3 regions of the Paenibacillus sp. 1-8 genome follow, and region 3 is predicted to be linked to each of the others. Evidence: riboswitches for the same ligand, from Rfam matches in the RefSeq annotation. Region 3 holds a riboswitch; each other region holds the start of a gene.

Region 1 (5,189 bases), 2.3 Mb from region 3:
ATGGCTATTGACCTGATTCGTCATGCGGGGGTTGACCTGCTTGCCTCGCCGGAAATGACAGGTCAATGGGAACGCCGTTTGCATCAAATTTCCAAGGGGGAAGCTGCCCAGGAAAAGTTTATGGATAACGTTAAAAAGTTTACCTTATCCATCATTGACAAGGTGAGGCAGCAACCACCGGCTCCAGCAAACGCATTTGGTGAGGAAGCAAGAGGCAGACGCTCGGGTAGTAAGGTAGCCGCCCGTAGTGCAGGCGCAAGCAGCTCTGGCGTGAGGGCAGCGCGAGCTTCGTCCGCCGAGCCGTCGGGCACTTCGCCGGGCCAAAGGCAGACTTTAGGCAACTGCCCGCGGTCGAATTGCGGCGGGAGCATTATCGAAGGCCGCAAAGGATATGGATGCAGCCACTACAAGCAAGGCTGCGGCTTCGTCGTCTGGAAGGAATATGCTGGCAAGCAGATTACGGAAACGATGCTCAAGTCTCTGTTGACGAAGGGACAGACACAGTTGTTATCTTTTAAACGCAAGGATGGTTCGACCGTCAAAGCAAGAATTGTTCTGAATGAAGCAGGTACAGGGCAACTTAGCGTTCGTGAGGAAAACTGATACAGGTACAGAGTATGATTTTCGACAGCTTAAAAAAGAAGGCCTTTTCTAGCTGCCATCAGATGATTTCTGAATTCATCAGGAGTCATCTTTTTTATGTTTCGTACACCAAAATTCCCCATAAGAGATGATTCTATAACATTTTATTAAACATTTGTAAGCTTCCAACCGATAAAACAAATAAGGGTTATGCAAGAGTGTTTTTTTAGGTAGTTTATAAAGCAGACTCTATGCATAGCGTTCAAAAAACTTCCCAAAGCGGACTGTGCAAATCAGGAAGAAAAGTTGTGTTATGTGCTTTAAAACGTGAAGGCAATCGTTTCACATGAAAACTTTTTTACGGGAGATGATGGAAGGATCGTGGAAGAGAAAACGGTAAATGTGGCAGGCTCACTGCAATTACGCAAGCTGGGCAACTCGGATTTAAAGCTGTCACCGCTGGGGCTTGGGTGTTGGCAGTTCAGCAATGGAAAAGGGATAGTCGGGAAATTCTGGCCAGTGCTGCGGCGGGAGGATATACGGCAAATCGTTCAGACCAGTTTAGAAGGTGGAGTTAATTGGTTTGATACCGCCGAAGCATACGGTGGCGGACAGTCTGAGCAGCTACTGGCCGGCACGCTGAATGAGATCGGAGGACTGCTCGCGGAACAGGCGAATATCGCTACGAAATGGTGGCCTGCCTTTCGGACCGCAGGCAGTATCACAGCAACGATTGATGAACGTATTCGCCATTTGGATCAACGGACGATTCACCTCTACCAGGTGCATTCGCCTTACTCCTTTGCTTCGGTTGGCGCCGTGATGAATGCGATGGCTAAACTGGTTGCGCAAGGAAAGATTAAATATGTGGGCGTAAGCAACTTTTCCGCGCAACAAATACGTGAAGCCGATCGTGTGCTGCAAGAACACGGCCTTCGCCTAGTTTCGAATCAAGTGAAATACAGCCTACTCGACCGGAGAATCGAACAGAACGGAATTCTGGACACGGCCAAAGAACTCGGCGTGGCGATCATCGCATACTCTCCGCTAATGCAGGGGATCTTAAGTGGGAAATTCCATAAAAATCCTTCTCTGGTCAAGTCGATCAAGGGTCCGCGCAAGTGGACGGCGGCATTCCGGGATTCGGGGCTGCGGAGATCGAAGCCACTGATTGAAACATTGGAACAGCTGGCTCAACAATATAACGTGACGCCAACGCAGATTGCCCTGAATTGGCTGATTAACGCTCACGGAGAGAATGTATTTGCGATACCTGGGGCTTCAAAAGTACATCATGCCGTGGAAAATGTGAAGGCGATGCAGTTTACCTTGACAGTCGGTGAGATTGAGATGGTCAGCCACGTTTCCAACCAAGTGCTGAGATCAAAGTGATCATGGCTCAAATAGTGGAATATTCCGTTCTTCGGGGTGCTACGCTTTGTGACTAGACCTTGGATATATCCTCCGCAGTAAGCTTACTTGCTCTTAATCAGTTGGAGAGGGGGTTCCCTCTTGTTTTCCTGGTTTGATTTTGGCTTTCTCTTAAAAATGTTGGAAAAAGCACGTTTTACTCTTCCGAAGTTGCACTCCAACTGTCCTTCACTCCCCGTGTACACTCACGTCGCTATTTTCGGCGAAACATCGAATGCGAGAGAAGCTTTGAAACGTCATTTTTAGGTGGATCACAAATCCATCATTTTAAAAAAAGCTAAGCCGCTAAAGTTGTGCAGGTTGTTATCTCTGAATCTTGGGGGTGAGAAATTAAGTAATATGAACTGGAGTTGTCGGATGACAGGAATTTAGTGGCTTGCTGATGTGTTTTAATCAGCAGCTAACAACGTATTGTAAAACTATATCAAGGTAAATGTTTTGAGAACTCAAGGTCAGCTCCTACCGAATGCAGGAGGAAGAAGCATAAGAGCATGCTCAAAAGATGTAAAAATATACGAATGTATTTCCCGTTAATCGTAAACACCTCGAAAGTGGTGGACACAAAGCCATGGGTCTAAAGCTGGATTAAACAGCCATGATTGCCAGGTTGCCGAAGGAAACCGGGCGAAGTCTGCTGTCTGTTCCTGTGCTTTTATATATGGGAACAGGCTTCTTTTATTTGTAGGAGTAGAACGCATGAAATGATTAACAATAGGAGGTAATTTTATGCAAACGAGCGTAATAAGTGTCAAGGAGTATCCGTTAAGTTCCTATCAGAAAGATATATGGTTCGAACAGTGCATGTACCCAGCGAAGCCCATTTACAATATCGGTGGGTATGTTGAGGTTAAAGGAAACCTAAATACGGCTATTATTAGGCAGTCCATGCAGTTATTAATCAGGCAAAATGATTCCCTCAGTGCCCGTTTTATCGATAAAAAGGGAGAGCCTTATTTAACATTTTTGCCGGAAGCTGACTATGAAGTTCCGTTTCATGATTTCTCGGTGAAGGAAAACCCAAACTCTTTTTGCATCAATTGGATGAAGAAGGAATTTTTAAAGCCTTTTCAACCAGAGGACTTCTATTTTCAATTTGTTTTGTTGAAAGGTGCCCCGAACACATACTTCATTTTACTTAAAGTTCATCATTTGGTGATCGATGGATGGGGATTTGCTCTCTTAATCAGTCAAATGTTTGACAATTACAATAAATTGGCGCAAGGAAATGGCGAAATGAACAGAACGGTCTATTCCTATGCCGATTTTATTTCCGATAATCAGAATTATCTGAATTCTCCGGCCTTTTTAAAAGACAGGGCGTTCTGGCAGAACAAATATCTGACCATTCCCGAGCCTCTGTTGAGCAGAGGCATGGATATCGATGATGGTGACGGCGATTCCGTTTGGAGTGATCGGCGAACCTTAACTATAACCAAGGCGTTATACAATCAAATGATTGAATTTTGCAAGGAGGAAGGATGCTCGTCGTTCCATTATTTTTTAGGCATACTGTTCCTATATTTCAGCAGGATTTGCAATCGGAACGAAATGGTGATCGGCGTCCCGGTTTTTAATCGGAGCAAAGCGAAATATAAGCAGACTATGGGACATTTCGCCAACGTGCTGCCGCTGCGGATCAGCCCCGAGAAAGATATAAGCTTCAAAGAACTGATCAAGAGCATCAAACGTGAGCTTATGCAATGCTATCGTCATCAGAAAATGTCTTTCGGTGAAATTTACCGGGCGGTTTACGAGAATAGCAATGAGAAAGGCAAACTGTTTGATATATCGCTTTCTTTCGAAGAACAGGAAACGAGAGAAGCATTGATCGGCGCAGCAAGCCGGATTGTAAGTATGCCGCATCATCATGAAAGAAATGCACTCAATCTCCTGATATGGGGACAAGAAGGTGAAGCGGATGTAGCCGTTAATTTTGACTATCAGATACAGGCTTTTGAAAGATTCATCCCCATTGAGAACGTTATCTCCCACTTTGAATATTTATTTGCTCAAGTCATGGAGCAAAGTGAAACTCTTATTTCGCAAATCGAAATCGTGCCAGAGGAAGAAAGGAGTACGCTAGTTCGCGGTCTTAACCATACGGAGGCGGAATATCCGAAGGATCAAACGATCCACGGGTTGTTTGAGGAACGAGCGAAGCAAAGAGCAGATCATCTGGCTTTGGTCTGGGGAGAACAAACGCTGACCTACCGGGAGCTGAACGAGCAGGTGAATCGGCTGGCCATTGTCTTGAGAGAGCGTGGAGTGAAGCCGAACGATATCATCGCCATCATGGCGGAGCGTTCCATGGAAATGGTCATAGGCATCCTGGGAACACTCAAAGCGGGCGGAGCCTACCTGCCGATAGATCCGAATTATCCGGAGGAACGGATTCACTACATGCTGGAGGACAGCGGCGCGTCCATTGTACTGACGCAAAAGCATCTCCGGGACAAGCTCACCTATCACGGGGCCATCATGGACTTGGATGACGCAAGCCTGAGGTATATAGAGCTAGACCGTGCCAATCCGGAGCCAGTTAACAATCCGGAGGATTTGGCTTATATCATTTATACCTCGGGATCTACGGGGAAACCCAAAGGGGTCATGGTAGAACACCGGGGAATCATCAACCTCCAGCATTTCTTCCAGGAACAATGGGGCGTGGATGGATCGGACCGGATGCTGCAATTTGCCAGCAGTTCGTTTGATGCCTCGGTTTGGGAAATGTTCACGATTTTGCTGGGAGGTGGAACGCTGTATCTGGTTTCGCGGGATATTATTAATAATCTGAATGAATTTGCACGCTTCATGAACGAAAACCAAATTACGATTGCGCTGCTGCCGCCTACCTATCTGGCAGGGATTGAGCCGGACAGGCTGCCGACGCTGAAAAAACTGGTGACAGGCGGATCAGCGATTACCAAAGAGCTGGTTATGCGGTGGAAGGACAGCGTGGAGTATATGAACGCCTATGGTCCGAGCGAATCGAGCGTAATTGCAACCGCGTGGACGTACCGGGGAGAGGATATGGGGTATCCATCGGTACCGATTGGAAAACCGATTGCCAATACTCGAATTTACATTATGGATACACATCAAAAGCTGCTGCCGCTGGGAGCAGCCGGGGAAATGTGCATTGCGGGAGACGGATTGGCCAGGGGGTATCTGCACCG
Region 2 (5,189 bases), 710 kb from region 3:
CAGCGGACCGAGAACTGATCAGCCTTCACCTTGGGATCCGGCGAGGAGGCACGCCAGTTATAATCCAGCTTACTGTCTGTCCGAACCAAAACAGCGGTGCCGTCCAGATCCATGCTGTTAAAATATTCACCCCGCACCCCGTTCGCGTAGACCATATCCGGAACGGAAGGCGGGGCTGGTTTACTTACCACTGGCGGAGCCGGAGTTGGATCGTTTGGCCCCGTGTCCGGTACGGTCGGTAGCTCCGTATCAGGTTGTTTCATCGCAGCTAACCCTTCTTTCACATCATCCCGCGTCAAGCTTGCCGAATCATTCATATAATCCTGAATCTGATCCGTCGTGTTATTTTCGGTCAGCATCTTGCCCCAGGTCATGGAATACACCCATTTAGGCTGAGCCTGCATCACCTCGGGACTAGGCACCTCACCGTGTTCCCCAATGGCAATCGGCTTATTCCGTGCCAATCCGAGCAGTTCTTCGTAATGGCTTTGCTTAAAATCATTGCTGTAGATGTCTACAGCCAAAATATCCACTTTGTCATCCCCCGGATATTTCGGGGTATATGGGAAGGTGTACGAATTAGGCGCATTCGGACTCCATACCCACAGCAGATTGTTCAGTTGATGCGTGTTTACAAAACGGTCATACATGATATTCCATAGCTGATTGAAATTGTTTTTGTTTCCCCACCAGAACCAGTCGCCGTTCATCTCGTGGTAAGGTCTCCATAATACCGGAACGCCCGCATCACGAAGCTGCTTTAACGATACAGCGACCTTATCCAGATCGGCAATGAGAAGATTATACTGCGTAGTACCCGGCGTCACGTATTTGTTGAACTCCGCCTGGCTTACTTTCGCCTGCACATTGGCCCAAGTCAGTGGCTTACCCGGCAACGGTTCATGATAAGTCATCGTAACCATGCCGCCAGCTCTACTCCAACGTATGGCGCTATCGACGACATTTTTACGTTGTGCTGCCTCCGTAGCGGCGGACTGGCCGGAGATGGCTCCCATCTCGTAGCCATGTACACCAGCATACGCCTGACTGATTTTTTGGACCTTGTTGCTTAATTCATCCGGACTTTCCAAATAATCATGTTGACCCGTGACCATTTTTTTCCCCGAGATGCTGATCAAATAGCTGTATAGTTCACGGGTCTCAGCAGAAGCGTCCGAATTAACAGGCTGTAATGTGGCAGCATTCGCCACGGACAGAGATTCACCAAAACCGACGGGCAACAAAGAAAAAAGCATAACAACGGGGAGTACACTGCGTATCCATCGATTCACAGGGGTAAAATAGGGGCTCACTCTCGCTCTTCCTTTCGGTAGCCAGGCTGCCATCCTCACGGAAGGCCCTTTAGCTTTGCGTACCTGCCTTTCAACAGGGCTGCGTTTATCGTGGAAGGAGTTTGGATTCCTTCTTACCCTAAGTATCGACTTTTTTTTACCAAAATTTAATAGGTCATGTTCATAAATTTACAGATTTTTGCGTATTTTCGACAGTTCGGGCTAAAAAACTTCATAAATGAGTCTTTTTTCATTTTTACGAAAGATTTATGAAATAAACTGGTGACGGGAAATTTCATCCCAATCCATGCAAAAGCGGACAATATCCTCTTCGACCAGCTCAGAACCTGTCTGTACCTCGATCAATTCCACATCGGTCACGGCCAAAATGCTATGCTTCGTCCCTTCTGGAATGCGAACCACATCACCAGCCCTCACCTTGTGCAGCTTTTCATTCAAAATAATTTCCGCTTCACCGCTAATAATGGTCCAAATTTCACTCCGTTTGAAATGAAGTTGGTAGCTGATATTTTTTCCTTGCAGCACACGGATTCGCTTGGTCAATACCTCGTTGCCCTCGTCATACTTCACATAATCCACTACCCGATAATGCCCCCAACGGCGCTCTTCGTACATTGGACGCTGATTGTGTGCTTTGAGCACTTCCTTGATGCGCGGACTTTCTGCCTTATTAGTCACAAGGATGCCATCCGGGCTGGCAGCTACGATCAGATCATTCGTTCCAATAATCGCCACGGGAATGTCCAGTTCATTGATGAGGCTCGTATTGACACAATCCTCTGTTACTACACCTCTGCCCACTTGCTGATGGGACATTTCTTCCGTCAAGGTGTTCCAGGTACCCAAGTCCTTCCAGAAGCCATCATACGGAAGAACAACGATATCCTTCTCCTTCTCGACTACCGCGTAGTCAAAGCTGATTTTTTCCAGAGAAGAATATTGCTTTTGCATTTCTTCATAGTTCAGCGGCAATCCTTTGGATGCCAAGATATCAAGCAAATAACCTAATTTGAATGCAAAAACCCCGCAGTTCCATAGAGCATTGCGTTCAATCAGACGCTCCGCCTGCTCCCGGTCGGGTTTCTCTTGAAAATGGCTCACTTCACGGTAGCCTGTGCTACCTTGTGTGGCATCGTTTTTCGGTATAATGTAACCGTATTTCTCAGAAGGATAAGAAGGGACAACCCCGATTAACGCAAGCTTGCCTTCACTCTCCTGGAGAGTATGCTCCAACTGGGCGACGGTAGCAAAGAAAGCATCCTCTACATAGGGGTCTACCGGCAATATAGCAACAATTTCATCGGGCGAAACACCAGCGATGGAATATAGATAGGTCGCTGTCAACGCAATGGCGGGAAAGGTATCTCTTCGTTCCGGCTCAACAATGATGCGCGTATCCTGCCCAACCTGACTCTGAATCATTTCGACCTGCGCTCTCCCTGTTGCAATGAACGAGGATTCAGACAAGCCGTTATCCCCCAGTTGTCTCCACACCCGTTGCACCATGGATTCCGAATTCCCCTCCGGACTCTCCAGCACCTTCAAAAATTGTTTGGAACGGGAATCGTTGGACAAAGGCCATAATCTTTTACCGGAACCACCAGACAAAAGTACGAGCTTCATAACTCTCCACTTCCTCTCTATAATTGGGTAGTTGATCGGATGGTGCACGGTTGAGTAGCCCGCTACGGGATGGATTTGATCTTACGATCGCTGTTGGACCGGGATTCACTCGATTATATAAAATCGTATAAAGGTTTGAATCCCGGTCCAAAGGCGAACGCTCCGCTTCTACAGATTCAAATCCATCCCTGCGCTACTCAAATATGCATCATGCCGATCATACCGTGTATTGCAAAAGGCACGACCGGACATGATTAGTCCGGTCAGCCTGTAAACGCGCGTGCACGCGCGCTTGCCTGTCGTGCTTGCAGGCTTCAAGTAACGTTCAGCCCTGCCACGCTTGCCTTCGGTAACCGCTAATACCACTTCAAAAGCTTGCGTATCGCAACTGTAATGGAGGGTCTTAAGCCACAGTAGCGGAGTGGCTCAGCCGCATGGCAGCCTTGATCCGAAGGAGCGGTATCACCGCGCCGCTCCTTCGGATACGCCCTTCCTACCTCCCCCTATAAGGTGGGGGTTAAAAATTGTGACTCCATGCGGTAAAAGTTAGCGGAGCGGGCAGAATTGTTCTGAAGAAGCGGAGCGTTTGCCTTTATCCCCGGATTTTAACCTTTGAATGTTTTATACAATCAAGAAAATCCGGGGGTAACAGCAATCGAAAGAACAATCTGCACGCGCAGCGCCTCCAACACCACCACAGTCACTTTTTAATGTTTCACTTTTAAATCCATCACTTTTTAGGCTTCAACCTTATCTCTGTTCCACCCACTCATCCGCGGACGACCCACAGAGTAGTATTCTAGCCCGGAGCCTTGAATCTGCTCCTCAGTAAATACGTTACGACCGTCAATCAGGACTGGCTTGTGCAAAATGGAAGCCAATTGTACGAGATTGACGTTCTTGAACTCTTCCCAATCGGTCAGCAGGCAGACCGCGTCGCATCCTTCGGCGGCTTGCTGCGGAGAGGAGCACCATACAATATTCGGGTGATCCACGCGCTCCTTGAATTTTTCCATCGCAATCGGATCATACAGCTTCACAATAGCGCCTGCCTGGATCAGCGTTTCGATGATTTCCAGTGCCGGAGCCTCGCGGATATCGTCTGTATTCGGCTTGAAGGCCAAGCCCCAAATGCCAATCGGCACGCCATGCAGTTGACCCAGCGATTCGCGCAGCTTGGATACGATCATGAAACGCTGGTCGGTGTTCACCTCGACCACCGATTTTAACAGCTTAAATTCATAGTCTACGTTGCCCGCAATTTGGATGAGCGCATTCGTGTCTTTCGGGAAGCAAGAGCCCCCGTACCCGATCCCTGCTTGCAGGAAAGAGGACCCGATTCGTTTGTCCATCCCCATACCGTCAGCCACACAGGTGACATCCGCGCCCACCTTTTCGCAAATATTGGCGATTTCGTTGATAAACGAAATTTTGGTCGCCAGAAATGCATTGGATGCGTATTTGATCATCTCGGCACTGCGGATATCCGTCACATAAATGTTATCCGTGAACACCTGATGCAACGTAACCATCGTTTCACGCAGCCCCGTGTTGTCCAAACCGATAATGATGCGATCCGGATGGAGTGTATCATTGATGGCAGAGCCTTCTCTCAAAAATTCCGGAGCGGATACGATATCGAAGGACAAACTCGTATGACGAGCCAGCACGTCCTTGATCTTTTCGTTCGTTCCGACAGGGACCGTGCTCTTGGTCATAATAATTTTATACCCGTTCATGGCCTTCCCGACATCAGCAGCCGCCTGCTCAATATAGGACAGATTCGCTTCACCGTTAGCCAGAGAAGGCGTACCTACCGCCAAAATAACGATATCCGAGCGTCGAACCGCGTCAGCCAAATCCGAAGTAAACTCCAAACGACCCGCTTCCAGATTTAACGCGATCAATTCCTCAATGCCCGGTTCATAAATAGGAGATTCCGCCCGGTTCAGCATGTCGATTTTGTGCTGCTCCAGATCGACACAAATCACCTCATTACCTTTATGTGCAAAACACACGCCCGAGACGAGCCCAACGTATCCAGTACCGATTACAGCCAGCTTCATACCGTTCATCCTCCTTTTAGAAAGTTCACATAGGCTTGCTCTACATACTTTTTGAAATGATCCTTGAACGTATCTTCATCAAATTTGCGTGCATGGCTAATGATTCCGTCCACATCCCATGCATGCTGCTCGACCTTGGCGACCGCCTCCAGCACATCCTCTACCTGATGTCTGCGGAAAAATACAC
Region 3 (5,189 bases):
GTGAGCAGCTTTTGATTTTCAAAGCTTTTCAGAACGGAGACGTCTGTAGGATCGACAATCGAAATTTTATAGACTGTATAACTATATTGTTCACCCTTGGTATTAATAATGATTTTATCTCCAATCTTTACCTCGTTCAGCCGATTAAATAAACGTCCTGCTGTACGCGCACGGTGGGCTGCTATGGCGGCGTTTCCTGTCTGACCCAGAGCTGCCGTTTCCGACATGTGTACAGATGCGTGCTTCATATTATCCCAAGTTGCACCCTCCAGCACAGGAAGCTTCAAATCAATACGATTAATGCTAATGGTGGCAATGGGGAGTTGCTTAGGGTCTGGTTCATTTGCGGGTACCGAAGGACCTCGTGTGGTTTCGATGCCCGTGTTATCTCCAAGCTTGCTGGACAAGCGCTTATAGCCGTCGATAATGCTAGGGTTCAGTACTTCTGCCTCTTTCAAAAGCTCGCTCTGCTTCCGATCTTCGTTCCATTCATTGGCTTTAGGAAACAAAATAATGAGTATTCCCAAGGCGATGAACAAGTATGATAGCTTACGCAATCTAAAAAACCTCCCTAACTTATGTAAGGTGTATCACATACTGATTTTAAAAATCCTCCCTTTCCATTTAGTGTAGTCTGAGAAAGGGTGCAGGTGTAGATTCAGGCACAATGCTATCTAATACCGGGTTTACATCATCCACAGCCTTCACATTAATGGCCCAGTCAAATTAGTATATTCAACACGGTAGGTTTTAAATGACTGACTAGGTATACAATACCTTCCTTATCTCAACAATTTCTCAACAAGAATAGAAAAAAGCCCTGATCGCAGTGATCAGGGCTTTCTAAAAAAAAATTAATATTGCTTTGTTTTTGTGTATTTGGAGGGTTCTTTGGCCATTGCAAACTTCTGTTTACCGCTTTTTAGAGCGGCATCTACTGTAGTGTCAACGATAACCCATTGATTGTTGATATTGACTTCATTCCAAGCGTGGTAGGTATTCACATAGGAGGATTCGCCCATAACCAGTTTCGTTGGAACATCCACACTTCGAAGCATGGCGGCGAACAGTGAAGCGTATCCATAGCAAATATCTTTTTGCGAAACTAGTGTACGATCAATTTGTGGAAGATAGTCGGGTGATAAGGAAAAAGGTTGGTTGGAATCGTATTTAATATGACTAATGACATACTCGTAAATACGTTTCACCTTTTCATCATCTGTCGTTGCACCCTTGGTTAATTCCTTGGCTTTCCGAATCGCCTGATTCGTATCGCTCCAGTCAATATTTTGAATAGAATTGAGGTATATGGTTTTACTGTCATTCAAATTTAACTGGACCGTTTCTTCACCTATCACTTTATACTGATTGCCAGTTAGCTGTTCCAATAAACGAATGTTATAATTGCCATTGCCCATTTGAAGAGCGAATGCTTCCTCAGGTTTGCTCGAATTCAGATAATAAGAGTATTTCTCCGCATCCTTGGTAATTACGATCTTGGTTTTGACATTGGACTTGACAGGATAACGTATATTAACAATACCGTGGTTTACGTTGTTTTGATTCAGCCATGCCTGACTTTCGGCAGCAAATGCTGTCGTATGTAGGGGGATGGATAATAAAAATACTAAAATTAGTAAAAAAGACGACATTTTCCTCATAGAAAAACTTCCTTTCGGCGGCCAGGCTGCCATCTTAAAAAGAAGGCCCTATAGCTTTGCGTCCCTGCCTTTCGACAGGTTTGCTATTATCGTATAAAGTTTTTCAGGAAAAAAAGACACGACAAAAAGCCTCTCCAACCGGTAGCTGGCTACCATCTTAAAAAAGAAGGCCCTGTAGCTTTGCGTCCCTGCCTTTCGACAGGTTTGCCATTTATCCTGAACAGTCTATATCTATCATTCTATCAGTTAGGCTTCCGATCAGGCAAGCACAATCTCAGATTTTCTCTGTTTTTCGACAAAGTCATCCGATAGATGAGTTTATAGTTTTGCACGATTTCCCCATTTTTTGCGGAAGGAATGTGGGGTTTCTCCGACATGTTCCTTGAATAGGTTGATAAAATGGCTGGTATTGGGAATCCCTACAAACCGTGCGATATCCACAATGGATTCGTCACTGGTTTTAAGCCAGCCTTGAGCCGCTGTGATGCGGACATTAATGAGATAATCGATAGGAGAAAATCCGATCTGTTTCTTGAAGTTTTTAGCGAGATTAAATTTGTTTAACTCAAACATGTCTGCCAGCGAATCCAGCGTAATTCGCTCACTGTAGGATCGATCCAAATATTGCTGAACCTTGCGTATCTCGGTGATCGTATCCTGGTTTACATACGGATGATCGTAAGGGTGCTGCAAAATATACGTCAGCAACTCACCGATGAGTCTGGATGTAAGCAACTCAGCAGAGAAGCTTCTGTCAGATTGTACGTATAACAGGGAACGCAGCTTGTCCGATATGGTGCATGGATCGTTGAGTGATATTACAGGCTTGTTTTGCTTGGCAAATTGTTCGTAGAAATTGTCGATCAGATTGCCGTACACATGTACACTGATAAACTCCCATGCTTCATGACCAGCGGTGCTGTACTGTACGTATTCCTCACAACTAACGAAAAACATATCATGAGGCTTCAATATGTATTTTTTCTCCCGGTACAGTAATTCCCCTTGTCCTGATAACGTAAAAACGAGCAGAAACGAGGTGAGTTCCTTCCGTTCCATGGCATAAGCAGATGTTTTTTTGAAATAACCTATTTCCTGTATATAAAAAAGGGATTGCTTGGCAAAAGCGGAGGGAGTACGTGCAATGACGACTGGATCGCTGCTCCAAGGGGTCCCATTCCTGTTGTTTTTTTGGTCTGTTGTCATATTCAATTCCTTTACAAAAGAGCAAATTTATCAAGCTAATCACTGTTTGTTTAACAAAACAATATGGTGGTTTACACATGATTTCCTATGAATACGGTTTATTTTATCACATCACATAAATGCATGTAGCGAATAATATTTTGAATTATTTTCCATTCGAATTCAGGTGTACTATTATGGTGAAAACAGCCTCGTTTCCTCCATATTTTTAACTCATTCATCCATACGAAAAAGTTAAATCATCTTGAAAAAATTTGGAGATGCCATGGGTTCAATTCATTTCTGGAATAAAATCCAGGAAAGGATGCTAAAGGTATTCTATGCCCATTCCACCTTCCGACGCGCATATCCTTTTGTTTTGAAAAAAATGGGTCTTTGTTCTAGCGAAATAGTTCATTAGGCTTATCATGAAGAAAATTAGATTGGGTCCAATGTTGTGATGTTGTTCACGAACATGTAGATCCAAAAGAGAGATAAATGCGAATATGTGCATACAAAATTACGCAATAAGTGAGCCCACTTGATTGCGCATTTTGTATTCGTTATATAAACTACTTTAGGGAAAATAAACCTAGAAGTTGAAGTTGTCGAGAGTGCTCCAATGCGTTCGTTTTAGCAAGCTCGCATAAATAGTCATTATCATTCAATTTCCCATCAAAAAAACATCCTCACAAACGTATACGTTTGCATCAACTTTTTCTTATCTGTGCCCCTCGAAAGACGATTTGTTTCCGTTGACACGGGACAGTCTATGTTCATACGTTGTTTTTTTACTCGTTTCCTAAATATAATTAAAACAAATAATAAGTATTAACTTTAACATAATTAAAGAATAACATAATATTATAAAAGAAATACCACGTAGGGGGTTTTTATGACAATTAGAATTATCCCTGAATGGATGGTCAATCTTGATGATGAGGACGTAGCATTTATCAAAAACTTCGTTTTGGAATCAGGGTCACTTAAACAGATTGCATCAATATATAAGGTAACATATCCTACAGTAAGACTTCGATTAGATCGTTTAATTCAAAAAATAAACATAACTGAAAATGAGGATAAAGACATATTCGTTTCTCTTATCAAACGATTGGCATTAGATGATCGGATTGATTTTACAACAGCCAAATTACTTGTTAACGAATATAAAAAATCAATAAATAAAGGGGAGAATTAGTATGACGGTTACGTTTTTTTGATAATTTTCTTGATTCTATTTGTCACATTGCTTATTTGGGGGAGCTCAACTTTTAAAACAAAAATCGATTTAAAACGATCTGAGACCCACTTTTATTGGAGAAAAACGACCATTTTAACCCTCTTCAAAAAAACAGGGGGTTTCTCGACAGCCTGAATGAAAATAACTCCATAATTATATGGAGTTATTTTCATTCTTTTACTTTTTAATTGTAAATCTTATGCTCGATCCAAACGAGTTGCCAGCGGGAAGTTTTGTAAAACATAGAAATGATCTGCACTGCCTGCGTCACCCAAAACGCGCGAAGCAGTTGTGGACAAACTTGAAGTCCAAGCTTTGTACTGTGTACCCGCAGTGTCCATGCGAAGCTGCGGAGAAGAGTAAGTAGCTTGACTGAATGTGTTAAAGCCACTGTCTTCCACACCGTGTACCAGCTTTACTGTGTTGTAAGTGCTCAGTCGCTTCAAAGCGTCAGCCGTTGCGGTAACTTCGGTAGCCCAGTCGATAGGCTTGCTATTAATGTACAACGTTGCTTTTTTGGTGCCGTGGTTATACACGAGTTTCATATCAACCGTTTGTCCTGGACTCAGGAAGGATACAGGTCTGGAACGTACACCTTCTTTATCGGCGTCAACGACACCGTTGATGAATACTTTGAAGCCTACACCAGCCTTGTAGGAAATACCGGCTTCAATTGCGGATTTACCAATTCCCATGTACCAGTCAACATATCCATCGTTAGTATGAATACTGGAAGGGATAGTAAGCTTTGCTGTCAATCCTGTGTAATTGGCTGCGGTTGTCTCTGCAACGATTCCTGCGTGTCTGTTCATATTAATATCTACTCCTTATAATGTTTTTTGAGAAGATTTTTTACTGTTTTCTCTTCTCATATATATAGGAGTTTTTTTAATATGTTTTACAACCATACTTCAAAACTTGTTGACTATAACTCGAAATAAGCGGTTGACTTCCCAAATAAATGTTTTTAAGAGATTAGAACCATAATCAGTTTAAGAGTGTTATAGATTGAAATTGTAGCCAGCCGCTAATATATGATATTGAGCTTGTTTTTTGTTTTAACTATTCACATGAATTTAAAAATTCACATAAGAACTGCA

The links. Region 3 has a riboswitch for cyclic di-GMP ahead of AC0WRU_RS02565 (transglutaminase family protein). Riboswitches for the same ligand answer to the same signal wherever they lie in the genome.
Region 1: it holds a riboswitch for cyclic di-GMP, as region 3 does, so the genes downstream of both, AC0WRU_RS12930 (non-ribosomal peptide synthetase) here and AC0WRU_RS02565 (transglutaminase family protein) in region 3, are expected to answer to the same signal.
Region 2: it holds a riboswitch for cyclic di-GMP, as region 3 does, so the genes downstream of both, AC0WRU_RS05845 (glycosyl hydrolase) here and AC0WRU_RS02565 (transglutaminase family protein) in region 3, are expected to answer to the same signal.

The regions. Positions count from the first base shown of each region.
Region 1 covers NZ_CM149995.1:2,857,817-2,863,005, reverse strand. Annotated here, with positions in the region: gene AC0WRU_RS12940 (type IA DNA topoisomerase) at 1-603, shown strand, start outside; gene AC0WRU_RS12935 (aldo/keto reductase) at 964-1,974, shown strand; cyclic di-GMP riboswitch class I at 2,539-2,628, shown strand; gene AC0WRU_RS12930 (non-ribosomal peptide synthetase) at 2,740-5,189, shown strand, end outside.
Region 2 covers NZ_CM149995.1:1,259,648-1,264,836, reverse strand. Annotated here, with positions in the region: gene AC0WRU_RS05845 (glycosyl hydrolase) at 1-1,346, opposite strand, end outside; cyclic di-GMP riboswitch class I at 1,327-1,407, opposite strand; gene AC0WRU_RS05840 (sugar phosphate nucleotidyltransferase) at 1,560-2,936, opposite strand; gene AC0WRU_RS05835 (hypothetical protein) at 3,105-3,302, opposite strand; gene AC0WRU_RS05830 (UDP-glucose dehydrogenase family protein) at 3,674-5,002, opposite strand; gene AC0WRU_RS05825 (glycosyltransferase) at 5,008-5,189, opposite strand, start outside.
Region 3 covers NZ_CM149995.1:552,899-558,087, forward strand. Annotated here, with positions in the region: gene AC0WRU_RS02560 (class D sortase) at 1-557, opposite strand, end outside; gene AC0WRU_RS02565 (transglutaminase family protein) at 855-1,661, opposite strand; cyclic di-GMP riboswitch class I at 1,675-1,756, opposite strand; cyclic di-GMP riboswitch class I at 1,799-1,880, opposite strand; gene AC0WRU_RS02570 (AraC family transcriptional regulator) at 1,980-2,867, opposite strand; gene AC0WRU_RS02575 (DUF2089 family protein) at 3,742-4,047, shown strand; gene AC0WRU_RS02580 (hypothetical protein) at 4,287-4,901, opposite strand.